3 regions of the Neobacillus sp. NPDC093182 genome follow, and region 2 is predicted to be linked to each of the others. Evidence: riboswitches for the same ligand, from Rfam matches in the RefSeq annotation. Region 2 holds a riboswitch; each other region holds the start of a gene.
What was found. Region 2 has a riboswitch for S-adenosylmethionine ahead of metK (methionine adenosyltransferase). Riboswitches for the same ligand answer to the same signal wherever they lie in the genome.
Positions count from the first base shown of each region.

Region 1 (5,605 bases), on a different contig from region 2:
AACACTTAGCCCCAAAATTCATTCTCACTTTATTCTCATTACAATCTTATAACAAATAGAATCTGTTAGCAACTCATAAACAGTAATAACATTCTAGAATAACGAAAGAATTTTTATTTTCACTGAACCCAAACCAAATGAGAATGAATAGGTAGACAAGATGTGTTTGTACTATAATAAATTCGGAATTTTAAAACTTGTGAACGCTTTATGTATTCACATACGAACTAAATCATATCGTATTTATCTCTATTTTGCCAAGATATCAGCATTATTATTTCCTGCCTATTTTTACCTAATAACGTTGTTTCATGTACAGCCTAAAATTTAAATGGACGAAAGCCAGTGAGTTTATTTTTCACTGGCTTTTCGTCTTTCTTATATATTATATTTCTTATTCTGAAACTGGTACAACTGCACCTTTGTACTTTTCTAGGATGAAGTCTTGAATTTCTTTAGAACGCAGCACTTCCACCAATGTTTTGATCGCTTCTTTGTTTTCATCACCTTTACGAACTGCGATTACGTTAACATATGGTGACTCACTATTTTCAATTGCAATGGAATCTTCTAATGGATTAAGACCAGCGTCAATCGCATAGTTTGAGTTGATTAGTACGGCGTCTCCTTCACCATTGTTGTAGATTTGTGGTAATAATGCTGCTTCATAATTTGTATCAAACTTAAGGTTTTTTGTATTTTCTACAACATCTTCCGTTGTTGCGGTTGTTTTATCAATGCCCTCTTTTAATTTAATTAATCCCTCTGCCTCAAGAAGGGAAAGAAGACGTCCATGGTCGGCTACAGAGTTACTCATAATTAATTGTGCACCATCAGGTAAATCATTTAAATCTTTGTATTTTTTAGAGTAAACTCCGATTGGCTCAATGTGGATACCGCCAGCGTTTACAAAGTCATAACCATTTTCTTTAATTTGAGCTGTTAAATATGGAATGTGCTGGAAATAGTTTGCATCAAGTTCTTTAGAATCCAATGCCTTGTTTGGTAATACATAATCTTGGAAAGTTTCAATCTTTAATTCGATACCTTTTTCTTCTAAAAGCGCACTAGCTTCTTCTAAGATTTCTGCGTGAGGAACATTAGATGCCCCTACCACTAATTCCGTTGTTTCTGCTTTTTCATCTCCACCTGTTGACTTCTCTTCGGAAGTACCGCATGCTGCTAATAATAATACGAATGATAATGCTAAAACGAAACTGAATAATTTTTTCATGTTGCCCTCTCCTTTATCTTTTATCTAATTTTGAAGTGATAATATCACCGATAAACTGAATTACAAACACAATGATCAAAATAATGATAGTCGCGATTAATGTTACATCATTCTGATTTCGCTGGAACCCTTCTAGATATGCAAGGTTTCCTAATCCTCCCGCACCGATGACTCCTGCCATGGCCGTATAACCTACAAGCGCAATCGCGGTAACTGTAATGCCTGATACTAAGGCTGGCATTGATTCAGGAAGTAACACCTTCCAGATAATCGTGCTCGTTGTAGCCCCCATGGACTTAGCTGCTTCAATTACACCTTTATCTATTTCCCTAAGACCAATTTCAACCATTCTTGCATAAAATGGCGCAGCACCTATGATTAATGCTGGAAGAGCCGCATTTTCACCGATCATGCTTTTAACAAGGAACATAGTAAATGGTATTAATAATACAATTAAGATAATAAAGGGAATGGAGCGAAATATATTAACAATTGCACTGATTACGATGTTTACTGGCCGGTTCTCCCAAATGTTCCCTTTTGAGGTTAAGAAAAGCAGCATACCAAGTAAAATACCTAAAATAAATGTTGCGACTACAGAAATCCCTGTCATATATAAGGTTTGAAGTGTAGCCTCCCACATTTCTTCCCAATCAATATCCTGAAAGTAACGTTCCTCATTCATTCGTAACCACCTCCACTCCCACCTGTTGAGAACGAATGTAGTCTACTGCTTTATCGACTTCCGTGTCATTACCGTCTAGATGAATAAACAGCGATCCATAGGATCCGCTTTGAGTCTGCGAGATCTTTCCCTGCAGGATATTAACAGTGACATTATTATTTCGAATTAAATTCGTAATAATTGGCTGCTCTGCTGCTTCACCAATAAACGTTAATTGTACCACCCGTCCAGTCTTACAGTGCTCTAACAAATGCTCAGCCGTTTCTTTTGTTTCTTCTGGCTCGGTAACCTGTTGAACAAAACGCTTCGTAATCTTCTGCTGCGGGTTTTTAAACACATCTAACACCTGTCCAAGCTCCACAATTCTGCCACTTTCCATAACCGCTACCCGATGACAGATTTTACGGATGACATGCATTTCATGAGTGATCAGGACAATTGTTAATCCCAGCCTTTTATTGATATCAACTAACAAATCCAAAATAGAATCGGTAGTTTGTGGGTCTAGGGCTGAAGTTGCTTCATCGCAAAGCAGTACTTTGGGATTGTTGGCCAGTGCCCGCGCAATTCCAACACGTTGTTTTTGACCGCCGCTAAGCTGGGACGGGTAAGCATTTTCTCTTCCTTCAAGACCCACTAATTTAATCAATTCATTTACTCTTCTTTGTCTTTCAGAACCACCCACGCCAGCTATCTCCAAAGGAAACGAGATATTCTCGCTAACCGTTCTTGACCAAAGCAAATTGAAATGCTGAAATATCATACTTATTTCCTGGCGTGCTTTCCGAAGCTCACTGCCCTTAATTTTTGAAATAACACGGCCAGCAACGGTAACAGATCCTTCTGTCGGGAGCTCTAGTCCATTAAGCATTCGAATTAAGGTACTTTTCCCCGCACCACTATAACCGATTACCCCGAAAATTTCCCCTTCTTGTATTTCTAAATTAACATCATCAACTGCCTTCAGCTGCCCCTGTTTAGAAGGGAAAACCTTTCGGACATCTTTTATAGAAATCATTCCATCACCTTCTTTATCCAATAAAATGTGTAGTTGCAACAATTTCAATTAGAGCGGACTGCTTAAATATAGGGTTTGATTGATTCCAGAAAAACATTCTATAGTAGAAAAATTAAAAAGCCTTTCTGCATAGGCAGAAAGGCATCATAAATAAGGACCTTTCTCCCATCTTCCAAAGCATCCGCTTTGTGTGAATTGGCACCATTTCAATAATAATATTGACGGTTGCCGGGCTTCATCGGGCACATCCCTCCACCACTCTTGATAAGAGTTAAAAGCAATCTATATTCAATTAGTACGTTCATTGATTAAAGAAATTATTTTAGTACGAAAATTATCGTAACATGGATAAAAAGTGATGTCAACGAAATTTTCTTCAAATTTTGAATAAACTTTTTTAGGCTTTTGCTTTTAAAGAAGCGACACCTGTGGCGGTCTCAATCGCTGCTTCTAGGTCTTCAATTAAATCCTCTACATTTTCAATACCAATGGAGAGTCGAATTAAATCCTCAGAAACTCCAGCTGCCTTCAGTCCTTCTGTATCAAGCTGCTGATGAGTAGTGCTGGCAGGGTGAATAATTAAGCTTTTCGCATCGCCAACATTCGCTACATGGGCGAAAAGTTTAATGGAGTCAATTAATTTTGCTCCGGCTTCTCTGCCGCCTTTGATTCCAAAAACGATCATCGACCCGGCACCTTTAGGCAAATACTTGCTTGCCAATTCATAATCAGGATGAGAAGCGTGACCAGGATAGGATACCCACTCAACAGCAGGATGCTTGACTAAGTACTCAACTACTTCCTTCGTATTGGCTACATGCTCCTTCATTCGAACATGAAGTGTTTCTAGTCCAAGTGTAAACTGAAAAGCGTTTTGTGGACTTAAAGAAGGTCCTAAATCACGTAAAAGTTGTACGCGCGCTTTAATAATATAGGCAGCAGCACCTAATGCTTCAGCATAAACAAGGTCATGATAGCTTGGATCTGGAGTTGTAAAACCTGGGAATTTAGGTGAATTCCAGTCGAACCTACCACCGTCTACAATAATTCCTCCCGTTGTTGTACCATTCCCTAAAAGCCATTTCGTTGCTGAATGAATAACAATATCAGCACCATATTCTATTGGTCTGCAAAGGTACGGTGTAGCAAATGTATTATCAATAATTAATGGAACTCCTGCCGCGTGGGCGATATCCGCAACTTTGTCAATATCAAGGATTCTTAAAGACGGATTCCCAATCGTTTCGGCAAACACCGCTTTTGTTTTTTCATTGATAGCCGCACGGAAATTTTCTGGATCTTCGGGATCTACAAACTTAACTTTAATCCCATATTTCGGGAGTGTAACGGCAAATAAATTGTAGGTACCCCCATATAATGTTGAAGCTGAAACAATCTCATCACCAGCTTCTGCAATATTTAATATTGCCAGGGTAATCGCAGCCATTCCACTTGCTACTGCAAGGGCTCCAACGCCGCCTTCTAACAAGGCAACTCTTTCTTCAAAAACGGTTGTTGTCGGGTTGTGGATTCGAGTATATATGTATCCGGTCTCTTTCAAGGCGAAAAGATTTGCCGCATGTTCGGTATTCTTAAATTGATAGGCATTATTTTGGTAGATTGGTACTGCTCTTGCTCCTGTTACTGGATCTGGTGCTAACCCTCCATGAACACTCAACGTTTCAAAACGATATTTTTTATGATTTTCCCCCATACTAAACACTCCTCAATTATTATGAAATAAATTTTCTATACCGTTCCTCTGACTTGGTTAAATAAAAGATTGATTCGATAAGTAAAATGGTACGAAATGGAGCTTTAACTTTTAGCTGTCCGTTGTTAATAAGATTTCTTAATTTTTCTTTTCCTTCAAGCAGACTATAAATGGAATCCCGTTGACCACTTATATCGCACGTGACAGCCCTGTCGGTAGAATCAACAAGGAAAATAACCTCGCCACGATGAAACATGAGGAAGTCCTCTTGACCTTCGCAAACCAGCTTTATTGTTAGACCTTCCAATTTTTCAATCAACTTGAGAACGTGACCGTTGTTCTTGATAGCAGCAAGGAAAATCTGTATCATTTCTTCCATTTTCCATCACTCCGATTCCACTCCATTCTGTTATATATTCAAGTCAGTTAAGTAGAATTCCTTTATAATTTTACCGACAAATTTCTGCTTTTGATGAGAAATAAAAAAAAAACAGACGCATCAATCGGCATCTGTTTTATCGTAATAATTGTTTAATTTTTTCATATAAGAAAGGAACAGAGTTGAATGCATAAATCATCTCAACCAGTTCTCCATCCTTTATAAAAAGCAGGCAGGGAACACTTTCAATTTGAAATTTTTCTGCCAGCTCAGGATAAAAATTCAGATTCATTTTCCCTATTTTCACATCAACCATATTTTCTATGACTTGGAGCATTCTGGATGCTACCTGGCAAGTACCGCATAAAGGCGTATAGAAGTAAATGAGTCCGGATGAATGACTATTAAAGAATGATGATACCTCATCTAGGTTCCAATCGTTCATTTGTTAACCCATTTCTAAAAATTGAGTATGAACATCGATATTTGCACCTAAAAGGACTGTTGCAAGATGGTACACTGGTGCAGTGGCAACTTCACGGTACATCTTATCTATATAAATATGTTCCGCTTGT
Region 1 covers NZ_JBIVOI010000005.1:162,395-167,999, reverse strand. Annotated here, with positions in the region: gene ACIQAA_RS11535 (MetQ/NlpA family ABC transporter substrate-binding protein) at 395-1,234, opposite strand; gene ACIQAA_RS11530 (methionine ABC transporter permease) at 1,248-1,919, opposite strand; gene ACIQAA_RS11525 (methionine ABC transporter ATP-binding protein) at 1,912-2,937, opposite strand; SAM riboswitch class I at 3,100-3,208, opposite strand; gene ACIQAA_RS11520 (O-acetylhomoserine aminocarboxypropyltransferase/cysteine synthase family protein) at 3,335-4,651, opposite strand; gene ACIQAA_RS11515 (SCP2 sterol-binding domain-containing protein) at 4,671-5,030, opposite strand; gene ACIQAA_RS11510 (thioredoxin family protein) at 5,167-5,475, opposite strand; gene ACIQAA_RS11505 (toprim domain-containing protein) at 5,479-5,605, opposite strand, start outside.
Region 1: another riboswitch for S-adenosylmethionine. It lies ahead of ACIQAA_RS11525 (methionine ABC transporter ATP-binding protein); the one in region 2 lies ahead of metK (methionine adenosyltransferase).

Region 2 (5,605 bases):
TGTCATGGTTTTATCGCCGCCAAAGGCTGTAGACAATTCAACTTCCAGGCCCTCTTCTTCGAAAAATCCTTTTGCGATGGCAACATATTCAGGTGCATAGAAGATAGAACGAGTCACTTCAACCAACCGAACCTTTTCTATTTTCTCTGAATCGGTTTTGTCTGTATTGTTACAAGCGGCTAGTGAGAACATGAGAATTAAAATAAGAAGTGAAGAAAAGCTAATTTTTAACCATTTTTTCATACCAAACCCTCCTTATTACAATAAAAATCTGGGCTGTTGACCTAACATATCGTATGAAAGAGAAGTAAATGTGTGAATGCCTACTTACATAAATTTTTACGGATTAATGGAAAGGTGAAATGTAGTGAACAAACAGAATGGAAAAATCATTGAAGTTTATCGTTTTCCTTCACCCAATCCCAATGTGGAATTAAGGGAGATTACGTATCTTTCAAATGGATTGAGAGTAAAAGGATTACTTGCGGAACCGAAAATAAAAGGAAACTATGACGGCTTTTTATATTTACGGGGCGGTATTAAGAATGTTGGTAAGGTAAGACCTGCAAGAATTGCTCAATTTGCCTCTGAAGGATTTATTGTATTTGCCCCCTACTATCGGGGAAATCAAGGCGGGGAGGGGAATGAGGATTTTGCTGGAGAGGACAGGGAGGATGCTTTTGCCGGATTTGAGCTTTTAAAGTCGTTTCCTAATGTAGGGTTTATCCATGTTTTTGGTTTTTCGCGAGGTGGTGTAATGGCATTGATGACCGCACTCCAATACCAAGAGGCAGCTTCCATTGTTACTTGGGGCGGGGTAAGTGATATGTTTTTAACCTACGAAGAAAGAAAAGATTTGCGGAAAATGATGAAAAGGGTGATTGGCGGTACACCTGGAAAATATCCTGAACGATATAAAGAGCGAACTCCCCTTTATGAGCTCGAAAAGCTTTTAGCACCTGTTTTAATCATTCATGGAGTAAATGATCAGAATGTATCGGTAGAGCATGCCTACAGACTAGAAAGAAGACTCAAGATGTTAAATAAGCCGGTGGAGTGCTGGTACTTTGATGAGTTTACCCATTACTTTCCTCCCGTAGTAAACAGAAAAATCGTGAAAGATTTAACGAAGTGGATGAAATGTCAAATCAAAAGATGATAAAATAAAAGTAAGTCCAATCACAGAGGAGTTGGGTACATATGGGTATGCCTCTTGAGTTAAATACGATGATCGTAACAAAAGGCAGAGAAACAAGAATCGAAGAAAATCGTTTTGTTTTAGAAAAAGAAGGCTATCGACTTTATCCGATTGATATTCCCATTGACGTGAGAAAAACCATTGAAAGCGACACGAACGGGACAGCTGTCATTAAAAAAGTAGAATGGCAAGAAAACCGCACTTGGTTAACTTACCAATTAATTTCACTAAATTCTACAAATTAGTAAAGGCCCTTATCGAAATACGATAAGGGCTTTCTCTATTTAGGCAATTGGTCCGCCTTTTTCTTCAATTTCTGAATCAACTCTGGTGAATTTTTTAAAGTTTTCACGGAATTTAGCCGCTAAATCTTTTGCTTTCTTCTCATAGGCTTGTGGGTCATCCCAAGTTTTGCTTGGTTGAAGAACCTCATCAGGTACACCTGCAATATGGAGTGGAATATTTAGTCCAAAAATATCGTCTTTTACTGTTTCGACATTGTTTAGTTCCCCTTCAAGTGCAGCCTGAATCATTGCTCGTGTATAGGATAACTTCATGCGGCTCCCCACTCCGTATTCTCCGCCAGTCCAGCCAGTATTAACAAGAAAGACATTTGCATTATGCTCAAGAATCTTTTCACCAAGCATTTCTGCATAACGTGTTGCAGGTAAAGGCAGGAATGGTGCGCCAAAGCAGGTGGAGAAGGTCGCTTCTGGAGATGTAACACCACGCTCGGTTCCGGCTAACTTGGATGTATAACCACTCAAGAAATGATACATTGCCTGCTCTTTTGTTAACTTCGAGATTGGAGGCAATACCCCAAATGCATCGGCGGTTAAAAAGACAATGGTATTCGGGTGACCCGCAATGCTCGGTTCAACTATATTTTCAATGGCGTGCATCGGATAAGCAGCCCTTGTATTTTCAGTTAGAGTTGCATCGTCATAATCTGCAATTCTTGTATCGGGATTGAGAACAACATTTTCTAATACAGAACCAAAATGGATGGCATCAAAAATTTGCGGTTCTTTTTCCCTGGAAAGATTAATTGTTTTTGCATAGCATCCGCCTTCAATATTAAAAACGCCATTAGAAGACCAGCCATGTTCATCATCACCAATTAAACGGCGTTTGGGGTCTGCTGATAAAGTGGTTTTACCTGTCCCAGAAAGACCGAAGAACAGAGCAACATCACCTTCCACACCTATATTAGCAGAGCAGTGCATAGAGAAAATATTATTTTCAGGTAATAGGTAGTTCATGATTGAAAAAATCGACTTTTTCATTTCGCCAGCATATTCTGTTCCGCCGATTAATATCGTTCGTTTTTCGAATGAGATAATAATAAAGGTTTCAGACTTTGTTCCATCTACTACAGGATTTGCTTTAAAGTTTGGAGCAGAAATGACCGTGAAACCAGGTTTATGTGTCAGCAATTCTTCTTCACTAGGACGAATAAATAGTTGATGGGCGAATAGATTATGCCAAGCAAATTCATTCACAATTTGAATCGGCAATTGGGTCTTTTTATCAGCCCCTGCAAATCCTTTAAAAACAAAGATTTCATTTTTTTCTTTTAAGTATTCTAAAACTTTTTGATAGAGGTTATTAAAAACTTCTTCTGAAATGGGCTGATTTAAATTACCCCAATCAATTTTATCCTTAATGGATTCTTCCATTACAATAAATTTGTCTTGAGGAGATCTTCCAGTATATTTACCTGTTGATACACTGATCGCACCAGTTGAGGTTAGTTTTCCTTCATTTCTAGATAGTATTTTTTCCACTAATTGAGGAACAGACATTTGAATATGCACATGACTGTCTTCCAGCAATTGGTTTAATTCATTTGGGACATGTACTGAATTCATCAGAACGAACCTTCCTTTTCAAGTTTTTAATATTCGATATATTCATAAAAAGTATAACACATTTAATCGAATAGTCTATACTAATTGGTGAATTTGGGTTGTATTATTAAGTATAAATTTAAAATGGAAAAATTTCATATAATTATCCTTAATTTGCTAGCAAATTCATTGACAATGTTCGAGAGGTTCAAGTATGATACTAATTTGAACGGATACTCTCTTATCCTGAGCTGGTGGAGGGACAGGCCCTATGAAACCCAGCAACCTGCTTTATGAGAAGATGATTACGTAGTTATCATTTTCTCAAGTGCGAAGGTGCTAATCTGACGCAAGGTTTTGACCTTGAACGATAAGAGTGAAAGGACCGGAACAACCTTTCCTCATGTGGTAAGGTTTTTTGTTTTGTATAAGACCTTTTATCAAAAGAGCTGCTAATAAAAATCCTTTGTTTATTTCATACTAAGGGAATGAGTACCGTATCAATTTCAGTGGTTCTAGAAGTATACCTGTAACCTTCATATGAACCTTGATTTATCTCATAATATAGGAGGAAATCAGATGTCAACAAAACGTCGTTTGTTCACTTCTGAGTCAGTTACGGAAGGTCATCCAGATAAAATCTGTGACCAAATTTCTGATTCGATTCTAGATGCGATTTTAGCAAAGGATGCAAATGCTCGGGTTGCTGCTGAAACGTCCGTTACAACTGGATTAGTCTTAGTGGCAGGTGAAATCACTACATCTACTTACGTTGATATTCCAAAGATCGTTCGTGAAACAATTAAAGGAATTGGGTACAATCGTGCTAAGTATGGCTTTGATTCCGAAACATGTGGTGTTATTACCTCTATAGGTGAGCAGTCTCCAGACATTGCGATGGGGGTCGATCAGGCACTTGAAGCACGTGAAGGGCAAATGTCTGATGAAGAAATTGAAGCTATTGGGGCAGGAGACCAAGGTTTAATGTTTGGGTTTGCATGTAACGAAACGAAAGAACTAATGCCTCTACCAATTTCATTAGCTCACAAGCTTGCACGTCGTTTAACTGAGGTTCGTAAAGAGGAAATTCTTCCTTACCTGCGTCCGGATGGAAAGACACAAGTAACGGTAGAATACGATGAGAACGACAAACCTGTCCGTATTGATACGATTGTTATTTCAACACAGCACCATCCCGAAATTACGTTAGAGCAAATCCAACGTAATGTAAAAGAGTATGTTATTAATCCAGTTGTTCCGAAAGAACTAATTGATGAAAATACAAAGTATTTCATTAATCCTACAGGTCGTTTTGTTATCGGTGGACCTCAAGGGGATGCTGGTCTAACTGGACGTAAAATTATTGTTGATACGTATGGCGGATATGCTCGTCACGGCGGCGGCGCATTCTCTGGTAAAGATCCTACAAAAGTTGACCGTTCTGCAGCCTATGCAGCTCGTTATGTTGCGAAGAATATTGTAGCAGCAGGACTTGCAGATAAGGTTGAAGTGCAGCTTGCCTATGCAATTGGTGTTGCAAGACCTGTTTCCATTTCCATTGACACATTTGGGACTGGAAAAGTAAGCGAAGAAGTTTTAGTCAATCTAGTTAGTAAAAACTTTGACCTTCGCCCAGCTGGAATCATTAACATGTTAAATCTTCGTCGCCCAATCTATAAACAAACTGCAGCATATGGTCATTTCGGCCGTACAGATGTTGACCTTCCTTGGGAGCGTACAGATAAAGCAGACACATTACGTCAACAAGCAAATATTTAATTAAACCCAATGTACAGGGGAGTTGCATTTTTAATGTAACTCTCTTTTTGATTTCGTCGTCTAAGTTTAGGGCAATGTGTTTAGGTGAAAACTATTTGTACCTGAATTTTCCTACCTTTCACACTGACATTTTTATATGAATAGTGGTAGGATAGGAGAGTATGTTTTTTAAGTTTGGATATTTAGATTGGAGTAGGTGACGTACATAATGTGTGGTTTTATTGGTTGTGTACACGACAAGGCACAAAACTATCGTGATGATCAAAAACAACAATTCAAAAATATGAACGATATTATAACCCATCGTGGACCAGATGATGATGGCTTTTATTATGATGACCATATTCAATTCGGTTTTCGCCGCTTAAGCATTATTGATATTGAATGCGGGCATCAGCCATTAACGTATGAAAATGAGCGCTATTGGATTATCTTTAATGGTGAGGTATATAACTACCTAGAACTTCGTGAAGAATTGCTCAAAGAAGGCTTACAGTTTGCAACAAACTCTGATACAGAAGTTATTATTGCTCTATATAGCCAATTGAAAGAGAAGGCTGTTGAAAAACTGCGCGGGATGTTCGCCTTTACGATATGGGATAAACAAGAACAAATTGTATTTGGTGCAAGAGATCCTTTCGGGATTAAACCGTACTTCTATTTTGAGGATGGAGAAAGAACATTCTTTGCATCCGAGAAGAAGAGTATCCTTCTAGCTCTAGAGAACGATGTTTTAGATTATGATTCCCTACAGCACTATTTAACGTATCAGTTTGTA
Region 2 covers NZ_JBIVOI010000001.1:841,871-847,475, reverse strand. Annotated here, with positions in the region: gene ACIQAA_RS04410 (ABC transporter substrate-binding protein) at 1-243, opposite strand, end outside; gene ACIQAA_RS04405 (alpha/beta hydrolase family protein) at 368-1,159, shown strand; gene ACIQAA_RS04400 (DUF2584 domain-containing protein) at 1,201-1,443, shown strand; gene pckA (phosphoenolpyruvate carboxykinase (ATP)) at 1,483-3,069, opposite strand; SAM riboswitch class I at 3,287-3,425, shown strand; gene metK (methionine adenosyltransferase) at 3,628-4,827, shown strand; gene asnB (asparagine synthase (glutamine-hydrolyzing)) at 5,036-5,605, shown strand, end outside.

Region 3 (5,605 bases), on a different contig from region 2:
CTACATAGAATGCTTTCGTGTTAGGCTTAATTGCCTCTTTTACTTGATTTAGGTCTGTCATATCTACAAATGTATGTTCAATCCCGAACCGAGTCAGTACCTGAGTGACCATGCGATAGGTACCGCCATATACATCTTCGGTAATAACGATATGGTCACCAGATGAAAGAAGTAGGAAAGCTGTTGAAATAGCAGCCATTCCCGACGAAAAAGCAAAACCCCTTGTCCCGCCTTCTAATTCCGCAATTACATCTTCGAGCGCTTCTCTTGTGGGGTTTCCACTTCTAGCGTAATCGTATTTTCCGTAACTTTCTATATCAAATTGATGGAAGGTTGATGCATGTTGGATCGGTACACTAACTGCTCCAGTGTTTGGATCTACTTTATGCTGATTATGAAGGAGCTTGGTTTCAAAACTATAATTTTCTGAACTCATTATCCAATCACTCCTTCTTTTAATTTCGCTAATGCCTGTTCAAGGTCTTCAATAATGTCTGTTGGGTCTTCAAGTCCTACAGAGAATCTTAATAGTCTGTTACATACACCTGACTGAATTCGAATTTCTTCTGGAATGTCAGCGTGGGTTTGTGTCGCTGGATAAGTAATAAAGCTTTCTGTTCCGCCAAGGCTTTCAGCAAATGAAATGAGAGAAAGACTTTGAAGGAATGGATTCACCCAAGCTTCATCTTGTAAGCGGAAGGAAACCATTCCTCCATTTCCTGGATACAGGACATCTGTTATACCGTCATGGTTAGAAAGGTATTCAACAATGGCCTTCGCATTGCTTTCATGTCTTTGCATTCTTAGTGATAAAGTTTTCATTCCACGCATTACTAACCAGGAATCAAAAGGACTTAGGACTCCACCGGCTCCATTATGATGAAAAGCCAATGCCTCACAAATTTCTTTACCTTTGGCAACGACCAGACCAGCTAGGACATCATTATGGCCGCCTAAGTATTTCGTCGCACTATGAATGACAATATCCGCACCCAGCAGGATTGGCTGTTGAAGAAGCGGTGTATAGAACGTATTATCAACAATCAGAATAATTCCGTGCCTTTTCGCAATTTTTGACACAGCTGCTATATCTGACTGCTGCATAAGCGGATTGGTCGGAGTCTCAAGAAAAATCGCCTTGGTTTGAGGGGTAATCCTTCTTTCAATCTCTTCAGGACTACACGTATTAACATATTGAGTCTTCAAGCCCCATTTTTTAAATCCCTTTTCTAGTAAACGATACGTTCCTCCGTACAAGTCCTCACTAACAATCCATTCGTCCCCAGACTCGAAAAGAGAAAGGATTGTAAAAATCGCTGCCATCCCCGAACTGCAAGCGAACCCCTGATCTGCGCCTTCAAGATCGGCAATCGCCTTTTCAAGGAGCTGACGGGTAGGATTACCTGTCCGTGAGTAATCAAATCCCGTTGATTGCCCGATTCCCTCGTGACGGTAAGCTGTTGAAAAATAAACAGGAGGATTGACGGTGCCTGTCACCGTATCACTTCTATTACCAATTTGAGCTAACTTTGTATCAATCTTATAAACCATGATCCGTATCCTCCTTTATATAAACAAAAAAAGTCTTCTATAAGAAGAAGACTTTTGGATGCACATTCGCATAGGTCATTCTTCTTATCTCACAAGTTACCTAATAACTTGATGGACTTAGCACCTTTTCAATGATAAAAAATGTCATTGAAGGTTGCTGAGACTTCATAGGGCCATTCCCTCAGCCTCTCTTGATAAGAAAGTATAATATTTAGACTTTTTATAAAATTTACTACACTAAAGCAGAAGTGTCAATTAATATTTAAAGGAAATCTATTTATACAAGAAAACTTTTAAATTATTTTTACGAATCGATGGTTGCTAGCAAGACATTTGTAACATCAGTGTGATGCTGAGTTTTTAGAGCAGTAATAATAAAATATTAATTGATATTCTTGCCTTACCTAACCTTTTAAAAATAATCTCTCCGTCTTTTAAGTACTTAACGACGAATGCAGCCGCACCAAGGAAGATATATCTTTTATCATAAACTTAGTTTAATGGATACACAAAGTTAAAGTAGAATGTTATAATGAATCAAAAAAATAAGGTAAGTCTATTTTTTTTTTGTTTGTGAAGGCGGTTTCAAACTCGTTTGGCAACGATCTTTTTTGCATTCTAATTAAGAGGAGTGATTATTTATATTTTACCATTGAGAAGATGGAAATTAGAATTGGAGGAAAATACCTGTGAAAAACATGTTTATGATCGGAAATGCACATCTCGACCCCGTATGGCTTTGGCGCTGGCAGGAAGGTTTTCAAGAAGTGAAGGCGACATTTCGTTCAGCACTCGATCGTCTAACAGAATATGAGAATTTTATTTTTACTTCAAGTTCTGCTGCGTATTATGAATGGATAGAAAAAAACGATTCAAAAATGTTTCAAGAAATCAATCAAAGAATTCAAGAAGGCAGATGGATTATTTGTGGCGGCTGGTGGATTCAGCCGGATTGTAATATTCCAAGTGGTGAATCATTTGTCCGACAAGGGCTGATCGGCCAGAACTATTTTAAAGAAAAGTTTGGGGTCACCGCCACTGTTGGTTACAATGTTGACAGCTTTGGTCATAATGGAATGCTGCCACAAATTTTAAAGAAATCCGGCATGGATTCTTATGTATTTATGAGACCTGGTCCAGAGGAAAAAGGGCTGCCGGGCAGGTTGTTTTTATGGGAATCCAAAGATGGTTCTCGGGTAAAAGCGTTTCGCATTCCCTTTGAATATTGCACCTTTGACCATCTAGAAAATCACATCATGCATTGTAAAAATGAACTTAAGCATTCTTTCAATCATCTAATGTGCTTCTATGGTGTTGGTAATCATGGCGGCGGGCCGACAAAGGAAAATATCGAGATTATTGAAAAATTAAACCAATCGATGGAAGATACCAATCTTATGTTTAGTTCACCGAATGAATTTTTTGACCATGTAGAGAGTTTTAAGGATACTCTTCCGGTTGTCCATGACGATCTGCACCATCATGCGATTGGTTGTTATTCTGTTCATTCCGAAGTAAAAAAGCTAAATCGATATTCTGAAAATCTCACTTTAATGGCTGAGAAGTTCTCCTCGGTTGCCAACTGGACGACAGATCAACCGTATCCAGAAGACATGAATCAGGCTTGGAAGGGAATCTTATTTAACCAGTTCCACGATATTTTAGCGGGGACAAGCATTTCAGAAGCATATGATGATGCTAGAGATTTATTTGGCGAGTCGATCAGTATTGCAACACGAAATATGAATTACGCCCTCCAATCGTTAAGTTGGAATATTGATATCGAAGAAGAAAAAGACATGAAGCCAATGGTCATCTTTAATCCTCATTCATGGCCGGTAAAGGTAAATGTTGAAATTGAGTATGGGCTTTTTGTGAATTATTTATTGCCACAAGAATTTATTATTGAAGATATTAATGGAAATGAAGTGCCTTACCAAATCATTGATTCTGTTGCGAAAGTACCGAATCGAAAAAGAGTTGCCTTTGTGGCTGAACTTCCACCATTAGGATATAGCACGTATAAACTTCGTGCGGTTAAGCCGACAAAAGAGTTTGAATCTGTAAAAGTAACCGATCACGAAATGGAAAACGACCGCTTCAAGCTAGTAATTGATAAAGAAACTGGTGGAATCAGCAGTTTATTCGACAAAGAGAAGGAAATCGAAGTGTTCAAGAGTAATGCGGCTATCCCTTATGTCATGAATGATTCTTCCGATTCATGGGGACATGGGAAACTTCGCTTTGATGAAATCGCCGGAGTCTTCAAGCCAATCCGGATTAAAAAGCTGGAAGAAGGTCCAGTAAAAGGGGTTATTCGGGTTACGTCTAAGTTTCAATCATCCACGATTGTCCAGGATTTTATCATGTACAAACAGTTAAATAAGATTGAAGTGAAAGTGAAAGTAAATTGGCAAGAAAGTTACCAAACGTTAAAACTCAAGTTTCCAGTAAGCTTTAATCAACGGCATGCAACTTCTGAGATTCCATTTGGGCATGCTTCGCGCGAGGCAAACGGAGATGAAAAGCCAATGCAAAATTGGATTGATGTAACAGGCACGATTAGCAAACAAAGGAAAGATATATATGGTTTAAGTCTTCTTAATGACGGCAAATATGGTGTCGATGTAAGTGGAAATAGTATCAATTTAACGGTTCTAAGAAGCCCGATTTATGCCCATCATGCTCCATTCGTACCAGATCCGGACGAGGATTATCCGATTATTGATCAAGGGATTCAAACTTTTACCTATCAATTGCTGCCACATGAAAATAGCTGGCAAGAAGCCGAAACGGTTAAGCATGCATTAGAACTGAATCAAAAGCCGCAGATCATTGTGGAAACCTATCATAAAGGTTCTTTAGCTCAAGAAGATTCATTTATTGAGATTGACCAGCCCAATATTATTCTTTCTGCTTTAAAAAAGGCTGAAAATCATGATGATTTGATTATTCGTCTTTATGAAGCCCATAACCAAGAAACAGTAGTCAACGTGGATTTGAAGAATTGGGGTAGGAAGATTGAACTGCAATTTGGACCATCTGAAATTAAAACGTTATCCATCCCGAAAAATCCCGAGGAGCCAATCAAGGAAACGAACTTAATCGAAGATGTTGAGAAATCCTTGGTGACTGTATGAAGAACGAATCTCTGTTAGATTAATAGATTTAAAAGCAAGGAAATGAAATATGTAACTAAAGTCCAGTTGGGAGAGACTGATATGGTAGAAAATATAGTAGAATTAGGCAGAGAAAAAGCTGAAAAAATACTACTGAAAAATGGCGGGGAGCTCGGACTGCTCGGCTCAAGTACAGCCTATCAACAGGTTTGGGCAAGGGATAGTATGATTTGTGGACTAGGTCTTCTTGTATGTCAGGATGATATGGGTCCAAGCATTCATCGCAGTTCATTGGAAACTTTGGGACGATTTCAAAGTGAATTAGGGAAAATCCCTCATAATGTTGGTTTTCCAAATGTAGCAGATCCTGCGTTAATCGCCCATGGCGGGAAGCTCGATGATGAGAGTGTCAAAGGACAAGCTGTTGAGGATTCGATTCATGCAGGCTGTGTGGATGGTAACCTTTGGTATATTATTGGCCATTACTCATACTATATGGAAACGAATGACAAGGAATTTTTACAAAAATGGTGGGGGAATTTAGAAAAAGCATTGCTTTGGTTACGCTACCAAGATTCAAATGAATGTGGCTTACTAGAAGTCCACGAAGCGATGGACTGGGCGGATTTATTTGCAAACCGATACAATGTCCTTTTCGATAATGTTTTATATGCTGCAGCATGGAAGTGTATGGGCCATATGGCAGACGCATTAAACCTGCCTTCCAGTTATTTTTATGAAAATGCAAGAGATGTTAAAAAGAAGATTAATATTCTATTGTGGATTACACCAGAAAATCAGGAAAAAATGGACTGGGTTAAAAAGGAGCGAAAAGAATGGCTTTATCCCATTAAGCGGGTGGAAACAGAACTTGTGGAAAGACCATTTTATCTTCCATATATGGGATTTCGTGATTATGCAGACCGGTTTGATAC
Region 3 covers NZ_JBIVOI010000005.1:233,491-239,095, forward strand. Annotated here, with positions in the region: gene metC (cystathionine beta-lyase) at 1-436, opposite strand, end outside; gene ACIQAA_RS11915 (methionine biosynthesis PLP-dependent protein) at 436-1,551, opposite strand; SAM riboswitch class I at 1,633-1,752, opposite strand; gene ACIQAA_RS11920 (alpha-mannosidase) at 2,250-4,691, shown strand; gene ACIQAA_RS11925 (amylo-alpha-1,6-glucosidase) at 4,773-5,605, shown strand, end outside.
Region 3: another riboswitch for S-adenosylmethionine. It lies ahead of ACIQAA_RS11915 (methionine biosynthesis PLP-dependent protein); the one in region 2 lies ahead of metK (methionine adenosyltransferase).